Regions from separate parts of the Kitasatospora sp. NPDC058406 genome, predicted to be linked through region 2. Evidence: predicted binding sites of a transcription regulator. Region 2 holds the regulator's gene; the other holds the start of a gene.
What was found. The regulator HrcA, encoded in region 2, represses chaperone genes, less so after heat shock. The targets are predictions, from matches to a motif close to TTNGCACTCNGNNNNNCNGAGTGCNAA.
Positions count from the first base shown of each region.

Region 1: a site for HrcA is predicted at 1,389-1,415, ahead of ACFWOG_RS31045 (FmdB family zinc ribbon protein). Genes of this name have one in related genera too.

Region 1 is NZ_JBHXKE010000207.1:582-7,860, reverse strand. It holds gene ACFWOG_RS31055 (hypothetical protein) at 1-7, shown strand, start outside; gene mscL (large conductance mechanosensitive channel protein MscL) at 31-450, opposite strand; gene ACFWOG_RS31045 (FmdB family zinc ribbon protein) at 1,081-1,377, opposite strand; gene ACFWOG_RS31040 (MFS transporter) at 1,516-2,862, opposite strand; gene ACFWOG_RS31035 (potassium/proton antiporter) at 3,272-4,759, opposite strand; gene ACFWOG_RS31030 (penicillin acylase family protein) at 5,075-7,279, shown strand, end outside.
Region 2 is NZ_JBHXKE010000006.1:14,616-35,729, forward strand. It holds gene ACFWOG_RS02430 (hypothetical protein) at 1-224, opposite strand, end outside; gene holA (DNA polymerase III subunit delta) at 296-1,294, shown strand; gene ACFWOG_RS02440 (hypothetical protein) at 1,439-2,125, opposite strand; gene rpsT (30S ribosomal protein S20) at 2,635-2,904, opposite strand; gene ACFWOG_RS02450 (antibiotic biosynthesis monooxygenase) at 3,085-3,390, opposite strand; gene lepA (translation elongation factor 4) at 3,685-5,553, shown strand; gene ACFWOG_RS02460 (FAD-dependent oxidoreductase) at 5,633-6,700, opposite strand; gene sigJ (RNA polymerase sigma factor SigJ) at 6,838-7,776, opposite strand; gene ACFWOG_RS02470 (ABC transporter ATP-binding protein) at 8,059-9,957, opposite strand; gene ACFWOG_RS02475 (ABC transporter ATP-binding protein) at 10,200-11,933, opposite strand; gene ACFWOG_RS02480 (AMP-dependent synthetase/ligase) at 12,273-14,195, shown strand; gene hemW (radical SAM family heme chaperone HemW) at 14,253-15,482, shown strand; gene ACFWOG_RS02490 (DUF3097 domain-containing protein) at 15,533-16,360, opposite strand; gene ACFWOG_RS02495 (hypothetical protein) at 16,391-16,975, opposite strand; gene htpX (zinc metalloprotease HtpX) at 17,006-17,926, opposite strand; gene hrcA (heat-inducible transcriptional repressor HrcA) at 18,186-19,220, shown strand; gene dnaJ (molecular chaperone DnaJ) at 19,296-20,432, shown strand; gene ACFWOG_RS02515 (16S rRNA (uracil(1498)-N(3))-methyltransferase) at 20,523-21,114, shown strand, end outside.

The DNA.
Region 1 (7,279 bases), on a different contig from region 2:
CGACTGACCGGCGGCCGGGCCCGGTTCGCCTCAGAGGGTCCGGGTGACCAGGGCGTCGCGGATCTCGGTGAGCAGGAGGACCTCCTTGGCCTCGGCCTCCGCCCGGATCTCGGCCGGCGTCTTGCGCCGGGCGGCATAGGTGGTCATCGGCAGGATCAGGCAGAAGTAGACGACGGCGGCGGTGATCAGGAACTGCAGGACCGCGCTCAGCACGCTGCCCCAGAGGATGAGGATGCCGGTGGTGACCTCACCGGCCGCGGTCACCTCACAGGGCCCCTTGAGGCAGGAGGTGTAGGCCGCGAGATCCTTGGCGCCGAACACGCCGACGATCGGGTTGATCACGCCTTTGACGAAGGCGTTGACGATGTTGGTGAAAGCGGCGCCGATGACCACGGCGACGGCCAGCTCGACGACATTTCCACGCAGCAGGAATTCCTTGAAGCCTTTCATGCCGCGTGAACGACGAAGTCGAAATCCGGTTACGGGTGATCTTCAGCTCCCTCTGATTGACAACCCGTTCGGTGGACGGAGGCCGTCTCCGGCGGTGGCAGGCCCGCCCGCGCGGGGCCGAAGGTGAGTGCCACGGCCGCCGCGAGCACGAGGACGGCCAGGGCCCCTGGGCCCTGCCGGAGCGCCTGTCGGAGCCGGTGTCCGCGCCCGGCTCCGCGTCTGATCGGCGGGAACGACGGCACCGGCTGTCGTGGCGGGACGCTCGGCGCGGGCAGTGGCGGCAGCGGGAAGGGGAGCGGGCGGGAGGGGTTCCTGGTCGGCACGGGCACCACCGGTGGTCGCAGGGTGCCGGCCCCCACCGGGTCCGTTTCCGGGTGGCGGCGGGCCGGCTTCTCGTGACGCACACTCTGGGCCGCCGGCCCGGTGGTCGGAAGCCCCTTTCCCTGCCCTGTGGAAAACTCGGGCCCGGGGAGGACCGGCCTCCGCCGAACGGGTGCACTTCTGCGCCGTTCGGGGGAATTGAGAGAATCCGGGAATGCGAACGGCCCGCCGGACCCGCATATTGCGGGTCGACGGGCCGTTCGGTCGTTCTGTCTCGGCAGTCCGGCAGTCCGGGCTTCGTCGGGGCGGTCAGCCCGCTGCGGGAGCGGGGCTCGCCGCGGGCGCGGAGCCGCCCGACGAGGAGGACGACGACGAGGTCGACGTCGACGAGGGGGTCGACGAGCCGGTGCTCACCGAGCTGCTGGAGGAGGAGCGGCTGTCGGTCCGGTAGAAACCGGAGCCCTTGAAGACCACACCCACGGCGGAGAAGATCTTGCGCAGGCGCCCCTCGCAGTCGGGGCAGGTGGTCAGCGGCTCGTCGGTGAACTTCTGCACCGCCTCCAGGCCGTTGCCGCACTCGGTGCACTGGTACTGGTACGTGGGCACTTGTCTTCCTCCTGGCACTCTCGCCTGATGAGTGCTAACGATGGTCAATGATGCGGCATTCCGCTGGATCAGTCCAGCGACTCGGGTGTGAGATGAGTCCGGCCCGTCGGCGGGACGCCGCCCCGCGCCGCCCGGCGATCAGCCCTTGGCGGCGCCCACCAGCTGCGCAGCGGCGCCCGCGCCCGTGCCCGGACCGGGCGCGGCGCCCGCGTCGGCGGTTGCCGCGCTCCGGGTCCCCGGCGCGACCAGCAGCCCCCGCAGGGAGACCAGCGCGGCCAGGCCCAGCCCGGCGCCGGCCACCGGCACCAGGAACCCGGCCGACGGGCCGCTCCCGTCGACCAGCTGCCCGGCGACCATCGACCCGACCGCCAGGCCCAGCCCGATGGCGCCGGTCAGCCAGGTGAACGCCTCGGTCTTGGCGCCGTCCTCGACCAGCGTCTCGACCAGCGTGTAGCCGGTGATCAGGGTCGGTGCGATGGCGAGACCGCAGAACAGGCCGGCGACGGCCAGCGAGACCAGGTTGGGCATCGCCCAGAGCGTCGAGCAGCCGATGACCAGGAGGGCGTAGCTGGCGAGCATCCGGTGCCGGGCGGCGTGCCGCCAGGCGATCATGCCGTACAGCACGCCGGCCAGCATCGACCCGCCGGCGAAGATCCCGTACACGGTGCCGCTGGCCCCGGGCTGTCCGGCCGACTCGGTGAACGCGGCGACGGAGACCTGCATCGCGCCGAAGACGGTGCCGACGCCCAGGAACGCGCCGGCCAGCAGTCGGACGCCGGGCGAGGCGAGGGCGGAGACCCGGCGGGCGCCCGGAACGGCCGGGTGCAGCGCGGGCGCGGTGCGTCGCTGGGCGGCGAAGGCGAGCCCGCCGACGACGGTCAGCGTGGCCTCGACGATCAGTCCGGAGGCCGGGTTGACCGTGGTGGCGATCGCGGAGGCCAGCACCGGGCCGATCACGAAGGTGAACTCGTCGGTCACGGACTCGAAGGCGAAGGCGGTGTTCAGCTTGGCCGGCGGCGTGCCCTCCGCCGACAGCCTGGCCACCCAGCGGGCCCGGACCATCGCGCCGATCTGCGGCACGGAGGCGCCGGCCGCCGCGGCGGCGAGGAAGAGGCTCCAGACCGGCGCGTGGCCGAGGGCCAGGGCGATCAGCGCACCGACCGAGACGGCGTGCACCACGACGGTCGGCACCAGGACGGCGGCCTGGCCGAGGCGGTCGGCCAGCCGGCCGGTCTGCGGCCCGACCAGGGCCTGGGCGACGGCCGAGACGGCGGCGGCGGTGCCGGCGGTGCCGTAGGAGCCGTGGGTGTCGCGGATCAGCAGCAGGATGCCGAGGCTGAGCATCGCGTAGGGGAGCCGGGCGGCGAAGGCGGGGACGAGGAACGTCCACACGCCGGGGGTGCGCAGCAGCGCGCCGTACCCGACCCGGGTGGGGGCGGCGTCGGCGCGGTCCCCGGGCGCGGCGGGCAGGTCGTGCCCGGGCATGGTGTCGTCGACCGTTCGGCGGGCCGTCACGGTCGGTCCTTCCTACTGCCTGGTAGCGCGGCAGGGCATGAAAAAGCCCCGACGGCGCCGAGAGTCGTCCTCTCGCGCGTCGACCGGGGTAGATACCGGGCCGGCCGCGGGGTCGCCGAGGGCCGGACCGCGGCCGCCGAACGGTCGCGCCAACTCTGCATCAGGCAGATGCTGGGTGTGTCATTCCGAGTAGCTATACGCGCGTAGATGGCGCGCTTACCTCCACAATACAGGGCTCGTCCAAAACTGTCCTGTCGATCGAAGGTGAACGCCGGCCGAACACTCCACGGCGTCGGCCGGGCCGGACGGTCGGGCCGGCGTCACCGGGCGGAGCCACCCGCCCCCGGCCCCGGCCCCCGCCGCCCATGAGCCCGGGGGCTCACTCCCGCCCGTACAGCCACCCGGCGAGCTTGCCGCCACGGTCCACGGCCCGCAGCCGCCGCTCCGCCGCCTCGCTCACCTCGTCGGTGGTCACCACCAGCAGCTCGTCCCCGCCGCGCAGCACCGTGTCCTTGTCCGGCACGAAGCTGTTGCCCTCGCGGACGACCAGGGTCACCGCCGCGCCGGCCGGCAGCCGCAGTTCGCCGATCTCCACGCCGGACATCCGGGAGGTCGGCGTCAGCGCCACCGACAGCAGGTGGCCGTGCAGCTTCTCCAGCGGCGCCGACTCGATGCCGAGGTCCTGGCCCATCGAGCCCTCGCCGATCCGCAGCCACTTGGCGACCCAGGGCAGGGTCGGCCCCTGGAGCAGGGTGAAGACCACGACCAGGATGAAGACGATGTTGAAGACCTCCTGGGCCATCGGCGCGCCGGCGACCAGGGGGATGGTGGCGAGCACGATCGGCACCGCCCCGCGCAGGCCGGCCCAGCTCAGCAGGGCCTGTTCACGGACCGGCAGCCGGAACGGCGTGAGGGTGGTCACCACCGAGAGCGGCCGGGCCACGAAGACCAGCACCGCGCCGATCACCAGCGCCGGCACCACGGCCGAGCCCATCGTCTCGGGGGTGCAGAGCAGGCCCAGCAGCACGAACATCCCGATCTGCCCGATCCAGGCCAGGCCGTCGGCGAAGCCGCGGACGGCGGGTCCGTGCGGCAGCTTGGCGTTGCCCAGGACGACGGCGCTGACGTAGACGGCGAGGAAGCCGGAACCGTGCAGCATCGCGCCGCCGGCGTAGGCGAGCACGGTGAGCGCCATGACGGCGATCGGGTAGAGCCCGGAGGACGGCAGGGCGACGTGCTTGATCCCGTAGGCGCCGACCTTGCCGACCGCCAGGCCGACCGCGAGGCCGATCGCGAGTTCGGCGAGGATGGTGCCGATCAGGACGTACCAGGAGTCCAGCTCCCCGGTGGTGGCGAAGGCGACGACCAGGATCACGACGGGCGCGTCGTTGAAGCCGGACTCGGCCTCCAGCAGGCCGGTCAGCCGGTGCGGCAGCGGGACCATCCGCAGGACGGAGAAGACGGCCGCGGCGTCGGTCGAGGAGACGATCGCGCCGAGCAGCAGCGAGGTCCGCCAGTCGAGGCCGACCAGCCAGTGCGCGCCGGCGGCGGTGACGAAGACGCTGACGCCGACGCCGACGGTGGCGAGCACGGTGGCGGCCGGCATCATCGGCCGGACCTCGCGCCAGTTGGTCTTGAGGCCGCCCTCGGCGAGGATCACCACCAGGGCGGCGTAGCCGAGCACCTGGGTGAGCTCGGCGTTGTTGAACGTGATGCCGAGCCCGTTCTGGCCGAGCGCCACGCCGATGCCGAGGTAGATCAGCAGGCTGGGCAGCCCGGATTTGGTCGAGATGCGCACGGCGACCACCGCGACCAGCAGGATCACGGAGAATTCGAGGAGCAGCTGGTTCAGGTGGTCGACATTCACGCAGGGGCACCTCGGGCTGGCAGGGGCGGACGGGGTGTCTGGTGGCGGTGAGGCCGGGAGCGCTCGATCGACAGGGGCGGGGGCGGCCGGCGCCGATTACTCCCCTTACGGATCGTTACGCAGTCTAACATTTTGCCATATCTTTAGGTTTCCCGGCTGTGCGGCCCGTCACCTCGGGTTCTGACCTCCTCCGATTCCACCGTGAGCGTCCCCCGTGCACGCCCGCCAGCCGAGTCGGCCTAATGTGGTGCCCTGTCACGGCCCCGTGCTCCTGACATGTCCGCCCGCCCCCCAGTGAGGACCGCAAGGACCCAGATGCCCCGCTCGAAGAAGTTCCGGCGCGCCCGTCTGATCGTGATCGTGCTGGTCGTGCTGCTGGTGGCCGGCGCCGGCTACGGCGGCTACCGAGGGGTGGCCGCGGTCCGCGCGTCCTTCCCGGAGGTCGACGGCAGCGTCAAGGTGGCGGGCCTGAGCGCGCCGGTCGACGTCAAGCGGGACGCCAACGGCATCCCCCAGCTCTACGCCGACACCTCCGAGGACCTCTTCCGCGCCCAGGGCTACGTCCAGGCGCAGGACCGGTTCTGGGAGATGGACGTCCGGCGGCACATCACCGCGGGCCGACTGTCCGAGATGTTCGGCGACGGCCAGGTCGAGACCGACTCCTTCATCCGCACCATGGGCTGGCGCCAGGTGGCCCAGAAGGAGTTCGACACCCAGCTCTCGGCCGAGACCAAGAAGTACCTCCAGGCCTACGCGGACGGTGTCAACGCCTGGCTCGTCGAGCACCCGGGCGGGTCGCGCGCCTCGCTGGAGTACACCCTGCTCGGCGTCGTCAACGGCGACTACGAGCCCGAGCAGTGGACCCCGGTCGACTCGGTGGCCTGGCTCAAGGCGATGGCCTGGGACCTCTCCGGGAACCTCCAGGAGGAGATCGACCGCGCGTTGCTCGCCCAGGACTTCAGCCCGGAGAAGATCGCCGAGCTGTACCCGGACTACCCGTACGCCCGCAACGGCACGATCGTGAAGACCGGCACCGTCAGCAGCGACACCTACCGCCCCGCCGACGGCTCCGCCCCGGCCGGCGCCCCGGGCACCGGCACCGGCACCGCGCAGGGCGCGACGACCACCGAGGCGCTGCTCAAGGGCGTCACCACCCGGATCGACGCGCTGCCCGAGATGCTCGGCCGCAACGGCCAGGGCATCGGCTCCAACTCCTGGGTGGTCGCCGGGACCCACACCACCACCGGCAAGCCGCTGCTGGCCAACGACCCGCACCTCGGCCCCGGCCTGCCCTCGGTCTGGTACCAGATGGGCCTGCACTGCCGGACCGCCTCGCCCAGCTGCCAGTACGACGTCTCCGGGTTCACCTTCGCGGGCATGCCCGGCGTGGTGATCGGCCACAACAAGGACATCGCCTGGGGCCTCACCAACCTCGGCGCCGACGTCACCGACCTCTTCCTGGAGAAGGTGACCGGCCCGGAGACCTACCTGGTGGACGGCAAGGAGGAGAAGTTCGAGCTCCGCAAGGAGACCATCAAGGTCGCCGGCGGCGACGACCGCACCATCACCGTCCGCACCACCCGGACCGGCGCCCCGCTGATCTCCGACCCCAGCACCGAGCAGCAGAACGTCGGCAAGTACGCGCCCAACGGCACCTCCGCCCCGGACCGCGGCACCACCGGCTACGGCGTCGCCCTGCAGTGGGCCGCGCTCATCCCCGGGAAGACCATGGACGCCGTCTTCGGGCTCGACCGTGCGAAGAACTGGGACGAGTTCCGGGGGGCCGCCAAGGACTTCGCCGTCCCGGCCCAGAACCTGATCTACGCCGACGCCAGGAACATCGGCTACCAGGCCCCCGGGTACGTCCCGGTCCGCGGCAACGGCGACGGCCGCAACCCGGCACCGGGCTGGGACTCCTCCTACCAGTGGAAGAAGGACCCGGTCCCGTTCAACGCCCTGCCGTACAGCTTCAACCCGTCCGGCGGCTACATCGTCACCGCCAACCAGGCCGTGGTCGACCCGTCGTACAAGTACCTGCTGACCAAGGACTGGGAGTACGGCACCCGGGCCAAGGAGATCACCGAGCAGATCGACGCCCGGCTCAAGAACAACGGCAAGATCTCGCCGGACGACATGCAGGAGATGCAGCTCGACAACACCAGCATCCTCGCGAAGACGCTGGTCCCGAGGCTGCTCAAGGTCGAGATCGACGACCCCTACGTGCGCGAGGCGCAGGACCTGCTGAAGGACTGGAACTACCACCAGGACGCCGACTCGGCCGCCGCCGCCTACTACAACGGCGTCTGGCGCCAGCTGCTCACGCTCGCCTTCGGCCAGAAGTTCCCGGCCGACCTGCGGGCCGAGGACAACTGCCTGCTGGTGCGCCAGCAGGCCGACCCGACCAAGCCGGACAGCAAGTCGGACATCGTCACCGAGTGCGGCACCCGTGACCCGGGCAAGGCCCAGCCGGACGGCGGCGACCGCTGGACCGAGGTGGTCCGGCAGCAGCTGGAGAAGCCC
Region 2 (21,114 bases):
CAGCCGGAGTCCGGAGGCTCCAGGACCACCAGCCACTGGGCGTCCTCGGCGTCGTCCTCGCCGGCGAGAGCGTCGCGGACGATTTCAAGTTCGCCGAGGTCGGGGTGGTCGAAGCCGAGCTCCTCCGCGGCCTCCTCGGCGGCATCGCGGTCGGGCAGGACGAGCAGTTGCCGGGCGCCGGGGTCGAAGCCGCCGGGCTGGTCGGTGGTGGGATCTTCGGTCACCGGGCCATTGTCCCGTGAGCGGCGGACGGGTGGGCCAGCGGTGTCCGTACCCCGTGGGATGCTGGTAGGCGATGGCCAGGAAGAGTGCACCCGACGACCTGCTCGCCCCGCTGACCCTCGCGGTCGGCCAGGAGGAGCTGCTGCTGGATCGCGCGGTCGCCCAGGTGGTGGCCGCGGCGAAGGCGGCGGACCCGGACACCGACGTGCGGGATCTCGCGCCAGGGAGCCTCCAGCCCGGCAGCCTGGCCGAGCTCACCACGCCCTCGTTGTTCGCCGAGCGCAAGGTGATCGTGGTCAGGGCCGCGCAGGACCTCTCCGCCGACTCCGTGAAGGAGGTCAAGGCGTACATCGAGGCCCCCGCCGAAGAAGTGATCATCGTCTTGGTCCACGCGGGTGGCGCCAAGGGCAAGGGTCTGTTGGACGCAGGGCGGAAGGCAGGAGGCCGGGAGGTCGCCTGTGCCAAGCTGGCCAAGGCGAACGAGCGGCTGGCGTTCGTCAAAGGCGAGTTCCGGACGCTCGGACGCTCGGCGACGCCGGAGGCCTGCCAGGCCCTGCTGGACGCGCTCGGCAGTGATCTGCGTGAACTGGCGGCCGCGTGCAGCCAGCTGACCTCGGACGTCGAGGGCACGATCGACGAGACCGTGGTGGCCCGCTACTACAGCGGCCGGGCCGAGGCGACCGGCTTCGAGGTGGCGGACCTCGCGGTCACCGGTCGGGCCGCCGAGGCGCTGGAGCGGCTGCGCTGGGCGCTCGCCGTGGGGCAGCCGCCGACCGGTATCACCTACGCGCTGGCGTCAGGTGTGCGGAGTATCGGGCGGCTGGCGACGACCGGACGGAACATGCGTCCGGCGGACCTCGCACGCGAGCTGGGAATGCCGCCCTGGAAGGTCGACCGGGTGCGGCAGCAGATGCGCGGCTGGACCGGTGACGCCGTGGCCGTGGCGCTGACCGCGATCGCGCAGGCGGACGCCGCCGTCAAGGGCGGCTCCGACGACCCGGCCTTCGCACTGGAGCGGGCGGTGGTCGCCGTGGCCAGGGCCGCCCGGGCAGGCTCCCGCCCGTCGTACTGACCACGTCCACCGGGGGATGCTCGTAGGGCTCGTAGGGCCCGGGGGCCAGGACGGCCGGAGAGGGACGGCCGGGCCGCTCGGCCAACGCGGGCGCCCCGGCCTCCGGGACGGACACACCGGCCGCCGCCCCGGCGCCCCTCCCGGTTACTTGCCGCCGATGGCCTTGAGCATGTCGCGGGTGTCGTCGAGGATGGTCCGCCGGACGGTCTCGCGGTCCAGTGTGTGGTTCTTGCCGACCTGGTAGTTGTCGGTCCAGTAGAACGAGTACGTCATACCGCCGTCGCGGACCTGTAGGTAGTAGTTGATGTCGTGCAGACTCTTGTCGGAGCTGGTCGGCTCGTCCCCGTAGGCGAAGTAGGCCTCTTCGCCGAGGTTCGGCACGTCGGTGATCTCGTACTTCTGCTGCTCGAAGTAGTGCCGGGTGGCGGCGAACTCGGGTGAGGAGTCGACGGCCTTGTGCAGCTCGACACGGATGTCGAGGGTGGCGTAGTCCGGGGTGTCGCTGTCGCTGACCGTCCGCTTCACCAGGGCGTAGCACCGCATGATGTCCATGGACTCGCTGCGCCCGGTGTGCTCCAGCGGATAGTTGTCCACCATCTTGTACTTCTGCCGGAACCCGGTGAGCTTGCCCGCCTCGCAGATCTTGTCGACGGGGTGGTAGCCGCGGAGGCTCTGCGCCGAGGAGCCGCCGTCCACGAGGCTGGGCACGACGGCGACGGCGCCGGCCCAGGCGGCCGAGGCGATGATCGCACCGACGAACGCCCAGATCGCGTTCCGGCGCAGGTTCCCGCCCTTCCGGTCGCCCGCGGCACCGGCTGCGCCGCCGGGCACGGTGGGGGTCCCGGGCGGGGTGGGTGCGCCGGGCGAGCTCGGCAGCCCGGGCGGCGGACCGAAGCCGGGAGGGCCGCCCGGTGCGGGGACCGTCGGCGGTGACGAGGGCGGTGGCTGCTGCGGGAAGCCGGCGAAGCCCGACCCGCTCTGTGGCGGCGGCGGTGGCGGTGGCGGCGGTGGTGTCCCCAATGTGAGCCCCCCTTGGGCCTGCGACGAAGGTGCCGGAACCAGACCTTATCGGTCGGGCCGCGGGACGCGACAGGAGTCGCAGCGGCCCCGCCCGACCGCTGTCACCGGGCTCCGAAAACGACTGCTGCCCGCCCGGTGTGTACCGGGCGGGCAGCAGTGGAAGGGCCTAGGAACCGGCACTTCTGGTGGCGCTCTGTGCACCGCACCCGCGTGGCGAACGCAGGCCGCGTGCGGTGCGAGTCGTTCTGTGCTCCTCGGGCGTCCGGGTAGAGGGCCGGTGCGTCCCGAGGGGAGGGGCCGTCGATGCGGCCCCGAGGGCGTCAGGCCTGGACGGCGGTGTTGACGCGCTTGGTGATGGCCGACTTCTTGTTGGCGGCCTGGTTGGCGTGGATGACGCCCTTGCTCACGGCCTTGTCGAGCGCCTTGGAGGCGGCGCGGGCCAGCTCGGCGGCCTTCTCGGTCTCGCCGGCGGCAGCGGCCTCACGGGCCTTGCGCAGAGCGGTCTTCAGCGAGGACTTGACGGCCTTGTTGCGCAGGCGCGCCTTCTCGTTGGTCTTGTTGCGCTTGATCTGGGACTTGATGTTCGCCACGAAGGAGCCTCAGTCTTGTCTGGAATGAAACGGTTGGAACGGGCTGCACCGCGCGGCCGCCGGACCAGCTGAGAGGGCATGCCGGGGCCAGGTGCAGCGGCCAACGCTACCAGGGGCGCACCGTCCGCCCCAAACCGGGCGGCGGTCCGTACGGCGGTCCGGTCCGGTTCCGGGCGTGGTCTAGGCACGCAGGACCGGTTCGCCGTAGTGCTCCACCTCGGGGAACGGCCGGTAGTGGTGGTGCAGCGACTCGCGCCACCGCTGGTACTCGGCGGAGCGGCGGAACCCCTCGGTGTGGTCCTCCAGTCTCTCCCACTCCACCTGCAGCAGGAACCGTGAGCCCCGCCCCTCGTCCAGGCAGCGGCGCAGTTCCAGTGAGCGGAAGCCGGGCTGGACGGAGATCAGCGGTCGGGCCTCGGCGAAGGCGGAGAGGAAGGCCTCCTCCTGGCCGGGCAGGACGTCGAGCAGTGCGCTTTCCAGGATCATGCGACGTCATCCTGCCCGGGCCCGGTCGCCCGGGGGAGAGTCGACGGCCGAGGTCCGCAGGAGAGGCCCGTGGAACGCGCCCGGCGGAGGCGTGGACCGTCCCCGGAGGCGCCCCGGAGGCGCCCCGGAGGCGCCCCGGCAGGGGCGAACCGGACGGCGGCGCGCGTCCTGCTCGCGGGAAGTGGGAGGATGGGAGGAACTATCTCGATCGGACGACCGTCCGGTCGCCCGGGAAGCCGGTCAGCGATGACCCGGACACCCCCGGCCCCCGGACCAACGGAGAATCGGACCAAGGTGCCCGCGACCCCCAGCAATGTGCCAGAGCCCAGCCGTACCGACCCGGCGCTGATCCGCAACTTCTGCATCATCGCCCACATCGACCACGGCAAGTCGACGCTCGCAGACCGGATGCTGCAGATCACCGGTGTGGTCGACCCGCGGCAGATGCGCGCCCAGTACCTCGACCGCATGGACATCGAGCGCGAGCGCGGCATCACGATCAAGTCGCAGGCCGTCCGTCTCCCGTGGGCGCCGAAGACCGGCGTCAACACCGGCAGCACGCACATCCTCAACATGATCGACACCCCGGGCCACGTGGACTTCACGTACGAGGTGTCCCGCTCCCTGGCGGCCTGTGAGGGCACCGTCCTGGTGGTGGACGCGGCCCAGGGCATCGAGGCGCAGACCCTCGCCAACCTGTACCTGGCGCTGGAGAACGACCTCACGATCATCCCGGTGCTCAACAAGATCGACCTGCCGGCCGCGCAGCCCGAGAAGTACGCGGCGGAGATCGCGCACATCATCGGGTGCGACCCGGGCGACGTGCTCAAGGTCAGCGCCAAGACCGGCCTCGGCGTCGAGGAGCTGCTGGACCACATCGTCGACAACATCCCGGCCCCGGTCGGCGTGAAGAACGCCCCCGCCCGCGCGATGATCTTCGACTCGGTCTACGACTCCTACCGCGGCGTGGTCACCTACGTCCGTGTCGTCGACGGCCAGCTCACCAAGCGTGAGCGGATCGCGATGATGTCGACCGGCGCGACGCACGAGCTGTTGGAGATCGGCGTCATCTCGCCGGAGCCGAAGGTCGCGGACGGCCTCGGCGTCGGTGAGGTGGGCTACATCATCACCGGCGTGAAGGACGTCCGGCAGTCCAAGGTCGGTGACACGATCACCTCGATGCACAAGGGTGCGACCGAGGCGCTGGGCGGCTACAAGGACCCGCGCCCGATGGTGTTCTCCGGCCTCTACCCGCTGGACGGCTCGGACTACCCGCTGCTCCGCGACGCCCTGGACAAGCTGCGGCTGAACGACGCCGCGCTGGTCTACGAGCCGGAGACCTCGGTCGCGCTCGGCTTCGGCTACCGCTGCGGCTTCCTGGGCCTGCTGCACCTGGAGATCATCCGGGAGCGCCTGGAGCGCGAGTTCAACCTCGACCTGATCTCCACCGCCCCGAACGTGATCTACCGCGTGGTGATGGAGGACGGCACGGAGCACACCGTCACCAACCCGAGCGAGTTCCCGACCGGCAAGATCGCCGAGGTGTACGAGCCGGTCGTGCGCGGGACCATCCTGGCGCCGAACGAGTTCGTCGGCGCGATCATGGAGCTGTGCCAGTCCCGCCGCGGCAACCTGCAGGGCATGGACTACCTCTCCGAGGACCGTGTCGAGCTGCGCTACACGCTGCCGCTCGCGGAGATCGTCTTCGACTTCTTCGACTACCTGAAGTCCAAGACCCGCGGTTACGGCTCCTTCGACTACGAGCCGATCGGCGAGCAGTCGGCCGACCTGGTGAAGGTCGACATCCTGCTGCACGGTGACGCGGTGGACGCGTTCTCCGCGATCGTGCACAAGGACAAGGCCTACAACTACGGCGTGATGATGGCCGGCAAGCTGCAGAAGCTGATCCCGCGCCAGCAATTCGAGGTGCCGATCCAGGCCGCCATCGGCTCGCGCGTGATCGCCCGCGAGACGGTCCGGGCGATCCGCAAGGACGTCCTCGCGAAGTGCTACGGCGGTGACATCTCGCGTAAGCGCAAGCTGCTGGAGAAGCAGAAGGAAGGCAAGAAGCGGATGAAGATGGTCGGCCGGGTGGAGGTCCCGCAGGAGGCCTTCATCGCCGCGCTGTCGACGGACGCAGAGGCGCCGAAGGAGAAGAAGTAACGACGGTGCCGTCGAGGGGCCCGGGACGTGACGTCCCGGGCCCCTCGGGCGTTCCGGGGTGCTTCAGGTGCGGTTCGGTTCAGCGCAGCGACATGACCACGCCGTTGACGATGGCCGCCTTGATCAGCCGTCCGGTGAGGCCGGTGAGGACGGAGGTCCGCATCGAGTCGTCGCCGTGGATCAGCTGGACCATGCCCTCGCGCCGTCCGAGGCTCAGGCACTGCACGGCGTACCGGAACGCGAACGGCTTGTCGGTGCGTCCGGCGAGGACGTTGCCGAGGTAGCGGCCCATCGGCTGGGCGGTGGCGCAGCCCATCCGCAGGGTGCCGGTGCCGGGGACGGTGACCTCGGCGGCGTCGCCGATCACGTACACGTCGGGGTGCGAGACCGACCGCAGGTGGCCGTCGACGACGGCCCGGCCGGTCGGGCCGACGGTGAGGCCGGCCTCGGCGGCGAGCGGGTGCGGTTCCATGGCGGCGGCCCAGACGACGAGGTCGGCGGGGATCCGGCCGGCCGTGGTGGTGAGGCCCTCGGGGTCGACGGCGGTGACGGTGTGGTGCTCGTGGATCTCGGCGCCGAGTCCGCGGAGCACGGTGTGGACGTGGCGGCGGCCCTTGGCCGAGAACCAGCCGCCGACCTGGCCGGCGGCGACGATCCGGACCTTCCACCCGGGGTGGGCCTCGGCGAGTTCGGCGGCCAGTTCGATGCCGGTGGCGCCACCGCCGACCACGGCGAGGGTGCCGGGCCGTTCGGCGGTGCGCAGCCGTTCGGCCACCTCGCCGGCCCGCTCGACGCCGTAGGCGTGGTCGGCGGCGCCGGGGACGCCGTGCCAGGCGGTCCGGCTGCCGAGCGCGTAGACGAGGGTGTCGTAGGCGACGGCGTCGCCGTTGTCGAGGAAGACCTTGCGGGCGGTGAGGTCGAGCCGGGTGGCGCGGGCCGGGAGGTGCCGCACGCGGCGGCCGCGCAGGACCTCGGCGACGGCGGGCCGGTGTTCGGGGTGGCCGGCGGCGGTCTCGTGCTGGCGCACGCGGTGCAGGAAGCGGCTCTCGGGGGCGATCAGGGTCACGCGGTCGCGCTTGCCGGCCCGGGTCGCTGCGGTGAGACCCGCGTAGCCGGCGCCCAGTACGACGATCTGCTTCTCGGTCATGTCGTCCCGCTCCTTCGCGGCGCCCGGGGGCGCCCTCTCGCGGCGTCCCCGGGGTTGCCGGGAGCGCTTCTGCGCGTGTTCGAGAAGGGGACGACGCGGCCGGGCGGACTGTGACCGTGATCTGCGTCACGGGAAGGTCAGGAGGCTGCCACGTTCAGGTGGGCGAGCTTCTCCGGGTTGACGACGGTGTACGCCTCGGTGATCCGGCCGTCGGTGACGGTGAACGCGATCACGCCGCCGACCAGCCCGGGCTGCGGGTACCAGATCACCCCGGGCTCGCCGTTGACCAGCGCGAAGCCGAAGCTCCAGCCGGGTGCGAGGAACTTGGCGGCCAGGCCGCGGACGAGCCGGGAGACCTTGTCGGCGCCGAACACCGGGCGGGCGCCGGCGGTGACGATGCCGCCGCCGTCGGAGTGCCAGACCACGTCGGGGTCGAGGACGGCCAGCAGGCCCTCGATGTCGCCGCGGGCGGTGGCGGCGGCGAACGCCTCGACGGCCTGCCGGTGCTCGGCCGGGTCGGCGGTGGACCGGCGGCTGCCGGCCTTGACCCGGCGGCGGGCCCGGGAGGCCAGCTGGCGGGCGGCGTCGGGGGTGCGGTCCAGCGAGGCGGCGATCTCGTCGAAGCCGACGGCGAAGACGTCGTGCAATACGAACGCGGCGCGCTCGGCCGGGGTGAGCTGTTCCATGACGGCGAGCAGCGCCATCGAGACGGACTCGCCGAGTTCGGCGACCTCGGCGGGGGAGGCGGGGGCGTCCTGGTACGAGACGGCCGGTTCGGGCAGCCACTCGCCGAAGTAGGCCTCCCGGCGGGCGCGGGCGGAGCCGAGCTGGTCGTAGCAGAGGCGGGTGACGACCGTGGTGAGGAAGGCGCGGGGGTCGGCGACGGCGGAGCGGTCGACCGAGCGCCAGCGAAGCCAGGCTTCCTGGAGGACGTCCTCGGCGTCGGTGAACGAGCCCAGCAGCCGGTAGGCGACCGACCCGAGGTAGCGCCGGTTCACCTCGAAGGGGTCGGACGGCGGTTGGTCGGGCCCGGTGGCCGGGGCGTGCACGGTCGCGGTCGACGGGTCGTCACTCACGGGCCCTACCGTAGCGCCGGTCGTCGCGATCATGAAGACCCGACCGGGGCGGGAAACGCCGGCCCGGCCGTCCGGACGCGCGGCCACCGGGTCAGCCCGGACACCCGGACACCCGGACACCCGGACACCCGGACGCGCGGGAGCCCGGGGCGGTACGGCCGTCGGGCCGTCCTCCCCGCACCCCCGCCCCCCCGCCCCCCCGCCCCCCCGGCGGGGGGGGCGCCGGGGGGGGCCCGGCGGGGGGCCCCCCCCCCCGGGCCCCCCGCCCGGCGTCCGCCGGGGTCATTCCCGCTCGGCGACCGCTTCGGCGAACTGCGCCTTGTAGAGGCGTCCGTACGCCGCGTCGGCGGCGATCAGCTCGTCGTGCGTGCCCTGCTCGACGATCGAGCCGTTCTCCATCACCAGGATCACGTCGGCGTCCCGGATGGTGGAGAGCCGGTGGGCGATCACGAAGCTGGTGCGGCCGCTGCGCAGCCGGGCCATGGCGCGCTGGATGAGCACCTCGGTCCGGGTGTCGACCGAGCTGGTCGCCTCGTCGAGGACGAGGATCGACGGCTGGGCGAGGAAGGCCCGGGCGATGGTGATCAGCTGCTTCTCGCCGGTGCTGACGCCGGCGCCGTCGTCGTCGATGACGGTCTCGTAGCCGTCCGGCAGGGTGCGGACGAAGCGGTCCACGTGTGCGGCCCGGGCGGCCTCGACGACCTGTTCGCGGGTGGCGCCGTCGGCGCCGTAGGCGATGTTGTCGGCGATGGTGCCACCGAACAGCCAGGTGTCCTGGAGGACCATGCCGATGCCGGAGCGCAGGTCCTCGCGGGACATGGCGGCGATGTCCACCCCGTCGAGGGTGATCCGGCCGGAGCTCACCTCGTAGAACCGCATCAGCAGGTTGACCAGGGTGGTCTTGCCGGCGCCGGTCGGGCCGACGATGGCGACGGTCTGACCGGGTTCGACCTTGAGCGAGAGGTCCTCGATGAGCGGCTTGCCCGGGTCGTAGCGGAACGCGACGTCCTGGAAGACGACCCGGCCGCGCAGGGCGTCGGGGCGTTCCGGCATGGCCGGCTCGGGGGTCTGCTCGGGCGAGTCGAGGAGTTCGAAGATGCGCTCGGCGGAGGCGACGCCGGACTGCACCAGGTTGGCCATGCTGGCGACCTGGGTGAGCGGCTGGCTGAACTGCCGGGAGTACTGGATGAACGCCTGGACGTCGCCGATGGACAGCGCGCCGGTGGCCACCCGCAGACCGCCGACCACGGCGATCAGCACGTACTGCAGGTTGCCGATGAGCATCATCGCGGGCTGGATGATGCCGGAGATGAACTGGGCCTTGAAGCTGGCGGCGTACAGGGCCTCGTTGTGCTCGCGGAAGGTGGCCGCGGACTCCTTCTGCCGGCCGAAGACCCTGACCAGGGTGTGGCCGGTGTACATCTCCTCGATGTGGGCGTTGAGCTGCCCGGTGGACCTCCACTGCTGGACGAACTGCGGCTGGGCGCGCTTGCCGACCCGGGTGGCGACGACGACGGAGAGCGGTACGGCGATCAGTGCGATCAGCGCGAGCAGCCAGGAGATCCAGAACATCATGGCGAGCACGCCGACGACGGTGAGCAGCGAGTTGATCACCTGGCCGGTGGTCTGCTGCATGGTCTGGCTGATGTTGTCGATGTCGTTGGTGACCCGGCTGAGCACCTCGCCGCGCGGCTGCTTGTCGAAGTAGCTGAGCGGCAGCCGGGCGAGCTTGGCCTCGGCGCTCTGGCGCAGCCGGTAGCCGGCCCGCTGGATGGCACGCGCGGCGAGCCGGCCCTGGACGACGCCGAAGACGGAGGACGCGACGTAGATCGCCAGGACCCAGAGCAGGATGCTGCCGATGGCGTCGAAGTCCATGCCCTGGCCGGGGGTGAAGTCGACCGAGGAGAGCAGGTCGGCGATGTCGGTGTCGCCGCGTCCGCGCATGGCGTCGACGACCTCCTGCTTGGAGGCCCCGGCGGGGAAGCGGCCGCTGACGACGCCGGCGAAGATCAGGTCGGTGGCGTGGCCGAGGATCTTGGGGCCGATGACGGCGCAGCCGATGCTGAGCACGCCGAGGGCGAGGACGCCGGCGATCAGGGCGCGCTCCGGGCGGAGCAGTTTGAGCAGGCGTTTGCCGGAGCCCTTGAAGTCCATGGACTTCTCGGCGCCCTGGCCGCCCATGAAGCGTCCGGGGCCGGCCGGGCCGCGGCGGGCGGCGGCGGCCTGGGAGTCGCCGGCGGCCTTCGGGGGCCCGCCGGGGCCGCCCCTGCCGGGGCCACCGGGGCCACCGGGACCGCCAGGACCGCCGGGACCGCCGAAGCCCCCGGGACCACCAGGGCCTCCGGGACCTCCCGGGCCTCCGGGACCTCCCGGGCCGCCGGCGGGCGACTTCTTCGGGTCCGGCGCGGGCTTGTCGGGCGTGGTCACGCCGCCTCCTGCTCGGTGAGCTGGGAGAGCACGATCTCCCGGTACGTCGGGTTGCCGGCCATGAGTTCGCCGTGGGTGCCGCTGCCGACCACGGCGCCTTCGTCGAGGACGATGATCCGGTCGGCGTCGCGGATGGTGGAGACGCGCTGGGCGACGATCACCACGGTGGCGTCGGCGGTCTCGCGTGCGAGGGCCTTGCGCAGCCGGGCGTCGGTGGCGTAGTCGAGCGCGGAGAAGGAGTCGTCGAAGAGGTAGATGTCGGGCCGCCGGACCAGGGTGCGGGCGATGGCCAGGCGCTGGCGCTGGCCGCCGGAGACGTTGCCGCCGCCCTGGGCGATCGGCGCGTCCAGACCTTCGGCGAGCTGTTCGACGAACTCCTTGGCCTGGGCGATCTCCAGGGCCTTCCAGAGTTCCTCGTCGGTGGCGTCCGGCCGGCCGTAGCGGAGGTTGCTGGCCACGGTGCCGGAGAACAGGTAGGGCTTCTGCGGGACCAGTCCGACACTGTCGGCGATGGTCTCGGGGGCGAGTTCGCGGACGTCGACGCCGTTGAGCAGGACCTGGCCCGTGGTGGCGTCGAAGAGCCGGGGGACGAGGCCGAGCAGGGTGGACTTCCCGCTGCCGGTGGAACCGATGACGGCCGTGGTCTCGCCCGGGCGGGCGGCGATGTCGATGCCCCGCAGGACGGAGGCCTCGGCACCGGGGTAGCGGAACTCGACGTCGCGCAGTTCGAGGTGGCCGCGGCGGAGCACCTCGGTGACGGGCTCGGACGGCGGGACGACGCTGGAGCTGGTGGTGAGCACCTCCTGGATCCGTTCGGCGCACACCTCGGCGCGCGGCACCATCATGAACATGAAGGTGGCCATCATGACGCTCATCAGGATCTGCAGCAGGTAGGAGAGGAAGGCCGTGAGAGCGCCGATCTCCATGTCGCCGCTGTCGATCCGGTGGGCGCCGAACCAGAGCACGGCGACGCTGGAGACGTTCACGACCAGCATCACGCTGGGGAACAGGTAGGCCATCAGCTTGCCGACCTGGAGCGAGACCCCGGTGAGGTCCTCGTTGGCGCCGGCGAACCGGGCCTGCTCGTGGTCGTCCTTGACGAAGGCCCGGATGACCCGGATACCGGTGATCTGCTCGCGCAGCACCCGGTTCACGGTGTCGATCTTCTCCTGCATGCTGCGGAAGCGCGGGCGGAGTGCCCGCACCAGCACGATGACGACCGCGCCGAGGGTGGGCACGACGGCGAGCAGCAGGCCGGAGAGCGGTACGTCCTGGTTGAGAGCCATGATGATGCCGCCGATGCACATGATCGGCGCGGCCACCATCATGGTGAAGGACATCAGGACCAGCATCTGGACCTGCTGGACGTCGTTGGTGGTCCGGGTGATCAGCGAGGGGGCGCCGAACTGGCCCATCTCGCGGGAGGAGAAGCTCTGCACGCGGTCGAAGATGTCGGCCCGGACGTCCCGGCCGACTGCCATCGCGGTGCGTGCGCCGTAGTAGACGGCGCTGATGGCGCAGAGGGTCTGGAGCACGGTGATGCCGATCATCACCGCGCCCACGCGCAGGATGTATCCGGTGTCACCCTTCACCACGCCGTCGTCGATGATGTCGGCGTTGAGCGTCGGCAGGTAGAGCAGGCCGAGGGTGGAAATCAGCTGGAGCAGCACCAGCAGGGTGATCGGTCGGGTGTACGGGCGAAGGTACGCCCTGAGCAGTCTGATCAGCACTGGCTCACTCTTGTCGTCGGCGGCGGCTTTGGCATCCCAATTCTCGTTCTTCGGCGGGCTCGTTCAGGCCATTCCCGCCAAGCGAGCCGGATCTTTGTCCAGCCCTTTGCCGAACGTTCCGGTGGGCGGGGTGGTGCCGTGCACCGGGGGATCGGGAGGGTGCCAGCTGGCCGCTCCCTCTTACGGAATGACCGGTTTCCCCCTAGGCTGCTGATTGCCCCCTTGTTACTCACCGGTACCGGCCTGGTTGCCGAAGGGGGTCGGTGACCGCCCCCACGGACGCCGCGACAATCCCTCAGAGCCTTCCCTCAGACGGCCACCCGCTCCCGGAGGTCCTCGTTGAGTTCCGCGCACTCCCTGATCGACTCCGGCCGCGCCGACATCGTCGCCGGGCGTCCTGCCTCCGTCGCCCACCTGTTCCTGGAGCGGGTCGCCGCCACCCCGGGCGCCGAGGCCTACCGTTACCCGGCCCCGGTGGACGAGCAGGCGGCGGACAGTGCCCCGGGCGCCGAGCAGTGGCGTTCGGTGACCTGGGCGCAGGCCGCGGCCCGGGTGTACGCGGTGGCGGCCGGCCTGCTGTCGCTGGGCATCCGTTCGGAGGACCGGGTCGCCCTGTCCTCCTCCACCCGGCTGGAATGGATCCTCGCCGACCTCGGCAACATGTGCGCGGGTGCGGCGACCACCGCCGTCTACCCGAGCACCAACGCCGACGAGACCGCGTTCATCCTCTCCGACTCGGGCTCCCGGGCGATGTTCGCGGAGAACGCCGTGCAGCTGGCCAAGGTGGTCGCCGAGCGTGAGCGGCTGCCCGAGCTGCAGACCGTGATCCTGTTCGACGCGCCGGCCGAGACCCCCGACGCCGCCGGGCTCAAGATCGTCACCCTCGCCGAGCTGGAGCAGCTCGGGGCCGACTACCTGGCCGAGCACCCGGGCGTCGTCGAGCGGACCGTCGCCGCGCTCGACAAGGAGCAGCTGGCCACCCTCATCTACACCTCCGGCACCACCGGCCGTCCGAAGGGCGTGCGCCTGGTGCACGACTGCTGGGCGTACGAGGGGAGAGCGCAGGAGGCGAGCGGGCTGCTGGCCGCCGACGACGTGCAGTTCATGTGGCTGCCGCTGTCGCACGTCTTCGGCAAGACGCTGATCTCGGGGCAGATCGCCACCGGCCACGTGATGGCCGTGGACGGCCGGGTCGAGCGGATCATCCACAACCTGCCGGTCATCCGGCCGACCATCATGGCCTCGGCGCCGCGCATCTTCGAGAAGGTCTACAACGGCATCGCCGGCAAGGCCCGGGCCGAGGGCGGCGCCAAGTACAGGATCTTCCTGTGGGCCGCCCGGACCGCCCGCGAGTACGCCCGGACCGCCCAGGCCAACCGGATCGCCACCGGCAGCGACCGCGTCCCGTTCGCCCTCGGCCTGAAGCACTCGCTGGCCGACCGGCTGGTGTACGCGAAGATCCGGGCGGCGTTCGGCGGGCGGCTGCGCGGTGCGGTCTCCGGCAGCGCCGCGCTCGCACCCGAGATCGGGTACTTCTTCGTCGGCGCCGGGGTGCCGATCCTGGAGGGCTACGGCCTGAGCGAGACCAGCGCCGGTTCGAGCGTCAACCGGGCGGAGGACATCCGGGTCGGCACGGTCGGCCGCCCGCTGCCCGGCACCGAGGTCAGGATCGCCGAGGACGGCGAGATCCTGCTGCGCGGCCCCGGCATCATGCGCGGCTACCACAACCTGCCGGAGAAGACCGCCGAGGTGCTGGAGGCCGACGGCTGGTTCCACACCGAGGACATCGGAGAGCTGTCGGCGGACGGCTTCCTGCGGATCACCGACCGCAAGAAGGACATGTTCAAGACCTCCGGCGGCAAGTACGTCGCGCCCAGCGAGGTGGAGGGCAAGTTCAAGGCGGTCTGTCCGTTCGTCAGCAACATCCTGGTCATCGGCAACGGCCGCAACTACTGCACCGCGCTGATCGGCCTGGACGAGTCGGCGATCATGCCGTGGGCCGCCGAGCGCGGCCTGGCCGGCAGGTCCTACACCGAGGTGGTCGCCGACCCGCAGGTCCACCAGCTGATCGACGGGTTCGTGCAGCGGCTCAACGCCGACCTCCAGCGCTGGCAGACGGTGAAGAAGTTCCACCTTCTGCCGCGCGACCTGGACGTCGAGCACGGTGAGCTCACCCCGAGCCTGAAGATCAAGCGGCCCGTGGTCGAGCGCGAGTACGCGGACGCCGTCACCGCGATGTACGCGGGCAGCAACGAGGCCTGACCGTCGCCGTCCCGTACGGACCGGAGGACCACCCGGGCCGTACGGGACAATGGGGTCATGCCCTCCGCACTCCCCGACGGCGAACCGGTGCCGTCCGACGGTTCCCTGCCCGCATCCGCGCTCGACGGACTCGGCTCCCGGCCGTTCGGCTTCTACCTGCACGTGCCCTACTGCGCGAGCCGCTGCGGCTACTGCGACTTCAACACCTACACCGCCACCGAGCTGCGCGCCTCGGGCACCGTCGCCTCCCAGGAGACGTACGCCGACAACGTGGTGGCCGAGATCCGCCACGCCCGGAAGGTGCTGGGCGGTGCCGACCTGCCGGTGCGCACCGTCTTCCTCGGCGGCGGCACCCCCACGCTCCTGCCCGCCGGCGACCTGGTGCGGATGCTCGCCGCGATCCGGGAGGAGTTCGGGCTCGCCGACGGCGCCGAGGTGACCACCGAGGCCAACCCGGAGTCGGTCGACCCGGCCTACCTCGCCGAACTGCGCGCGGGCGGCTACAACCGGGTCTCCTTCGGCATGCAGAGCGCGCGGCCGCACGTCCTCCAGCTGCTCGACCGCCACCACACCCCGGGCCGCCCCGAGGCGTGCGTCGCCGAGGCCCGCGCCGCCGGCTTCGAGCACGTGAACCTCGACCTGATCTACGGCACCCCCGGCGAGTCCGACGACGACTGGCGGGCCTCTCTGGACGCCGCGATCGGCGCCGGGCCGGACCACGTCTCCGCGTACTCGCTGATCGTCGAGGACGGCACGAAGCTCGCCGCCCGGGTCAAGCGCGGCGAGCTGCCGATGATCGACGACGACGTGCACGCCGACCGCTACCTGATCGCCGAGGAGGCGCTCACCGCCGCCGGCTACTCCTGGTACGAGGTCTCCAACTGGTCCACCACCCCGGAGGGCCGCTGCCGTCACAACGAGCTCTACTGGACCGGCGGCGACTGGTGGGGCGCCGGCCCCGGCGCCCACAGCCACGTCGGCGGCGTCCGCTGGTGGAACGCCAAGCACCCCGCCGCCTACGCGCAGGCCCTCACCGGGCACCGCAGCCCCGCCCAGGGCCGCGAGCGGCTCACCGCCGAGGACCGCCGGGTCGAGCGGATCCTCCTGGAGCTGCGCCTCGCCGAGGGCATCCCGCTGGACCTGCTGACGGACACCGGCCTGAAGGCCGCCCGGCAGCACCTCGCCGACGGCCTCCTCGACGCCGGATCCCACTCCGCGGGCCGCGCCACCCTGACCCTCCGGGGCCGCCTGCTGGCCGACGCGGTCGTGCGTGACCTGGTGGACTGATCTTCGCTGGCGCCGACACCGCCGACTTCCGGACGTACGCCTGACGCGCCTCAGTCCGGCAGGGTGACGAAGTCGATCAGCTCCTCGACCCGGCCGAGCAGCTCCGGCTCCAGGTCCCTGTAGGAGTCCACCGAGGCGAGGATCCGCTTCCAGGCGGCGGGGGTGTCCACCGGCCAGCCGAGACGGCGGCAGACGCCCTCCTTCCACTCCTCGCCGCGCGGGACGGCGGGCCAGCCGGGGATGCCGACACTGGACGGCTTCACGGCCTGCCAGACGTCCACGTAGGGGTGTCCCACCACGAGCACGGCCTCGCCGGTGACCCGGGCGGCGATCCGGTGCTCCTTGGTGCCGGGCAGCAGGTGGTCCACCAGGACGCCGAGACGCCGGCCGGGGCCGGGGGCGAAGTCGGCGACGATCGCGGGCAGGTCGTCGATCCCCTCCAGGTACTCGACCACCACGCCCTCGACCCGCAGGTCGTCGCCCCAGACCCGTTCGACCAGCTCGGCGTCGTGCCGGCCCTCGACGTAGATCCGGGACCCGCGGGCCACCCGGGCGCGGGCGCCGGGCACCGCGACCGAGCCGGAGGCGGTCCGGCCGGGCGTGCGCGCGGGGGCCGGCCCGGTGGGCCGGACCAGGGTGACCACACGCCCCTCCAGCAGGAAGCCGCGCGGGACCAGCGGGAAGACCCGGTGCTTGCCGAACCGGTCCTCCAGGGTGACGGTGAACCCCTCGGCGGTCTTCTCGCAGCGCACCACCGCCCCGCAGAAGCCGGTTTCCGCCTCCTCGACCACGAGGTCCCGCTCGGCGGGCACCTCGGGGGCGGGCTGCTGCCGCTTCCACGGCGGGGTCAGGTCGGGTCCGTACCGGCGGCTGTGCATGCAGCGACTATAGGGAAGACGGACGGAGGGTCAGAGCCCTGGCGCGCCCCAGACCGGGAACCAGCGGGTGAGGTCCTTCTCCAGCCGCAGGTCGTTCCCGAGCAGGGCGTTGACCTGCAGTTCCAGCGGGCTGTCGCGCTTCTCCCCGCCGCCCGCCGCCGGCGCGAAGGGGTAGAAGGTGCCGCGCTTGTACAGGTAGACCAGCGCCAGCGGCCGGCCCCCCTCGTCGCGGAAGGCGACGAGCGAGCAGAGCAGCTGCGGCCCGAAGCCGTTCGCCTCCAGCTCGCTGTTGACCGCGTGCAGGTCGTTGACCAGCTCCGGCAGTTCCCCGGGAGCGTGCCGGGCCAGCAGCCAGGAGTAGCCGTACGCGTCCTTGGACGCCTCGACGGGGACGCCGCCGCGCTCGGTGTCGGCGTCCAGGAGGGCCCGGACCTGCCGTTCGACCTCGCCGAAGGCCCCGCCCTCCACGGAGGCGAAGCAGACCGACCCGACCCCGGTGGGCCGGAAACCGGCCGCGGCCTCCAGGGTGATCGCGGCGGACGGCACGCCGAACAGCTGGTCGAGGTCGGGCCGCACGGGCTTGGTGCGGCCGAACAGGGCGTCCAGGATTCCCACGGTGGTCCCTTTCCCGGAGGAGGAGGCGGTTCAGTGGCCGAGCCGGGTGGAGATCTCGGCCAGCTGCTCCAGCCGCTGCTCCAGCGTCGGGTGGGTGGAGAGCAGCCGGCCGGCGGTCTCCCGGGCGCTCAGCGCGGGGGCGAAGTAGAAGGCGTTGTAGGCCTGCGCCTGGCGCAGGTCCCTGGTCGGGATGGCGGCGATCTGGCCGGTCACCTTGGTGAGCGCCGAAGCCAGCGCGCTGGGACGGCCGGTGAGCTGGGCGGCGGCCCGGTCGGCCGCCAGCTCCCGGTAGCGGGAGAGCAGCCGGGTCAGCAGGAAGCTGATCGCGTACACGACCACCGACACCAGCGGGACGATCAGGGCGGCGATCGCGGCGTTGGAGTCGTTGCTGTTGCGGCCGCCGCCCATGAACCCGCCGTACATGGCGATCCGGGTCATGGCTCCGGCGAGGACACCGAGGAACCCGGCGACGGTCATCACCGCGACGTCCCGGTGGGCGACGTGGGACAGCTCGTGGGCGAGCACGCCCTCCAGTTCCTCCGGCTCCAGCCGGCGCAGCAGCCCGGTGGTGACGCAGACCACCGCGTTCTTCGGGTTGCGGCCGGTGGCGAAGGCGTTCGGCATGTCGTTGTCGGCGACCGCCACCCGGGGTTTGGGCATGTCGGCCAGCGCGCAGAGCCGGTCGACGGTGCCGTGCAGCTGCGGGTACTGCTCGGGGGTGACCCGGTGCGCCCCCATGGCCCGTTCGGTGATCTTGTCGCTGAACCAGAACTGGGCGACGAACAGGCCGCCCGAGATCAGGACGACGATCGGCCAGGCGCCGCGCAGCAGCACGATCAACAGCCCGGTGAATCCGACGTACAGCAGCCCGATCACGAACATCGTGCCGACCATCCGGCCGGTCAGGCCGCGGTCCGGCGCGAAACGGGAGTGCTGGCCCGAGGTCGACATCGCTGGTCCTCCGTTCGCCGTCCGCTTCCGATGCTGCCACCAGGCCGGGCCCGCGGCATCACCCGCGCGCCGCGAACTGCGGGCAGGATCACTCCGGCCGGGCCGTTCCTGCCGTCGGACCCGGGCCTTACACTGGCAGGTAGGGTCCTGGCACTCGTATGTTCCGAGTGCCAAGCCCGGTTCCTCCCGGAACGGGCGAAGCGGCTCGAAACGGACACATGTCATATCGGACAACGCGTGAAGACGGAGGTGCGTGCCCATGGCCGGTGAGGTCCGCCAGCTGGACGACCGCAAACTCGCGGTGCTTCGCGCCATCGTCCAGGACTACGTGGGGACGGAGGAGCCGGTCGGCTCCAAGGCCCTCGTGGAACGGCACAACCTCGGGGTCTCCCCGGCGACCGTCCGCAACGACATGGCCGCGCTGGAGGAGGACGGTTACATCCACCAGCCGCACACCAGCGCCGGGCGCATCCCCACCGACAAGGGGTACCGCCTGTTCGTGGACCGGCTGGCCGAGGTCAAGCCGATGAGCGCGCCCGAGCGGCGGGCGATCCGGCACTTCCTGGACGGGGCGGTCGACCTCGACGACGTGGTCGCCCGTACGGTGCGGCTGCTCGCCCAGCTGACCCGCCAGGTCGCGGTGGTGCAGTACCCCTCGCTCTCCCGGTCCACCGTGCGGCACATCGAGCTGGTCGCGCTGGCCCCGGCCAAGGTGATGCTGGTGCTGATCACCAACACCGGCCGGGTCGAGCAGCGGATGGTGGACTGCCCCGGGGCGGTGGGCGAGACCGTCCTGGCCGACCTCCGGGCCCGGATCAACGTGCGGGCCGCCGGACAGCGGCTCCCCGAGGTCCCGGGACTGCTGGAGGACCTTCCCGCGCAGTTCGAGGCGGGGGACCGGCCGACCGTCGCGACGGTCCTGGCGACGCTCTTCGAGGCGCTCGCCGAGCAGAACGAGGAACGGATCATGCTGGCCGGCACGGCCAACCTGACCCGTTTCGGCCACGACTTCCCGTTGACCATCCAGCCGGTGCTGGAGGCACTGGAGGAACAGGTCATCCTGCTCCGCCTCCTGGGTGAGACCGCGGACGCCGGGATGACGGTCCGGATCGGGCGTGAGAACGCCTACGAGGGCCTCAATTCCACCTCCGTCGTCTCGGTCGGTTACGGTTCGGGCGACGAGAGCGTGGCCAAACTGGGTGTGATCGGTCCGACCCGGATGGACTATCCGGGCACAATGGGGGCGGTGCGAGCGGTGGCACGGTACGTGGGCCAGATCCTGGCCGAGTCGTAGGAACGGCCACCGTCAGGACCCTGACGGTGGTTCCAGTCGCAAGCACTTCTACAGGCGGAACAAGCGGAGCATTTGGTGGCCACGGACTACTACGCGGTACTCGGCGTCCGACGGGATGCGGGGCAGGACGAGATCAAGAAGGCGTTCCGGCGCCTGGCACGCGAACTGCACCCGGACGTCAACCCGGACCCGAAGACGCAGGAGCGGTTCAAGGAGATCAACGCCGCCTACGAGGTGCTCTCCGACCCGCAGAAGCGCCAGGTCTACGACCTCGGCGGTGACCCGCTGTCGCCGAACGGCGGCGCGGGCGGCTTCGGCGCGGGCGCGGCGGGCTTCGGCTTCTCCGACATCATGGACGCCTTCTTCGGCGCCGCCTCGGGCCAGCGCGGCCCGCGGTCGCGGACCCGCCGGGGCCAGGACGCCATGATCCGGCTGGAGATCACCCTGGAGGAGGCCGCCTTCGGCACCACCAAGGAACTCCAGGTCGACACGGCCGTCACCTGCACCACCTGCAGCGGCGAGGGCGCGGCCCCCGGCACCTCCGCGCAGACCTGCGACATGTGCCGCGGCAAGGGCGAGGTCTCCCAGGTCACCCGGTCCTTCCTGGGCCAGGTCATGACCTCCCGCCCCTGCCCGCAGTGCCAGGGCTTCGGCACCGTCGTGCCCACCCCGTGCCCGGAGTGCGCCGGCGACGGCCGGGTCCGCGCCCGCCGCACCCTCACCGTCAAGATCCCCGCCGGTGTCGACAACGGCACCCGGATCCAGCTGGCCGGCGAGGGCGAGGTCGGCCCCGGCGGCGGCCCGGCCGGCGACCTCTACGTCGAGATCGCCGAGACCGCCCACACGGTGTTCCAGCGGCGCGGCGACGACCTGCACTGCACCGTCACCATCCCGATGACGGCCGCCTCGCTCGGCACCCAGGTGCCGTTGCAGACCCTGGACGGGCTGGAGGAGGTCGACATCCGGCCCGGCACCCAGTCCGGACAGTCGATCCCGCTGCACGGTCGCGGCATCACCCATCTGCGCGGCGGCGGCCGGGGCGACCTGATAGTGCACGTCGAGGTGCAGACGCCCTCCAAGCTCGACCCCGAGCAGGAGGACCTGCTGCGCCGCCTCGCGGTGCTGCGCGGTGAGGAGCGGCCGTCCGGCCAGTTCGCGCCCGGGCAGCAGGGCCTGTTCTCCCGCCTGAAGGACGCCTTCATCGGCCGCTGACGGCTCCGGCGCCCGGCACTCCGCGACCTCCGTCGCCGGGGTGCCGGGCGCCGTCGTTCCACCGCCCGACCCATTCCGGAGGAAGACCCCATGACCGCGCCCGTGTTCGTCGTCGAGACCGAGCGGATCGCCACCGCCGCCCCCGGCGTGCTGGTCCGGCTGGACGGGCCCGAGGGGCGGCACGCGGCGGCGGTGAAGCGGCTGGAGGCGGGCGAGGCCGTGACCCTGGCCGACGGGCTCGGCCTCGGGGTGGACGGCACCGTCGCGGCGGTGCACGGCAAGGACGCGATCGAGGTGACGGTGACGGCCGTCCGCCGCGAGGCCGAGCCGGCGCCCCGGATCGTCGTGGTCCAGGCGCTGCCCAAGGGCGACCGCGGCGAGCTGGCGGTGGAGACCATGACCGAGGTCGGGGTGGACGTGGTGATCCCCTGGTCGGCCTCCCGCTGCATCACCCAGTGGAAGGGCGACCGCGGCGCCAAGGCGCTCGCCAAGTGGCGCGCCACCGCGCGGGAGGCCGGCAAGCAGTCCCGCCGGCTGCGGTTCCCCGAGGTCCGCGAGCCGCTGACCACCCGGCAACTGGTCCCGGTGCTGGCCGGCGCGGCGTTCGCCGCCGTGCTGCACGAGGAGGGCGCCGAGCCGCTGGCCGGGGCCGTGCTCCCGGACTCCGGGGACCTCGTGCTGG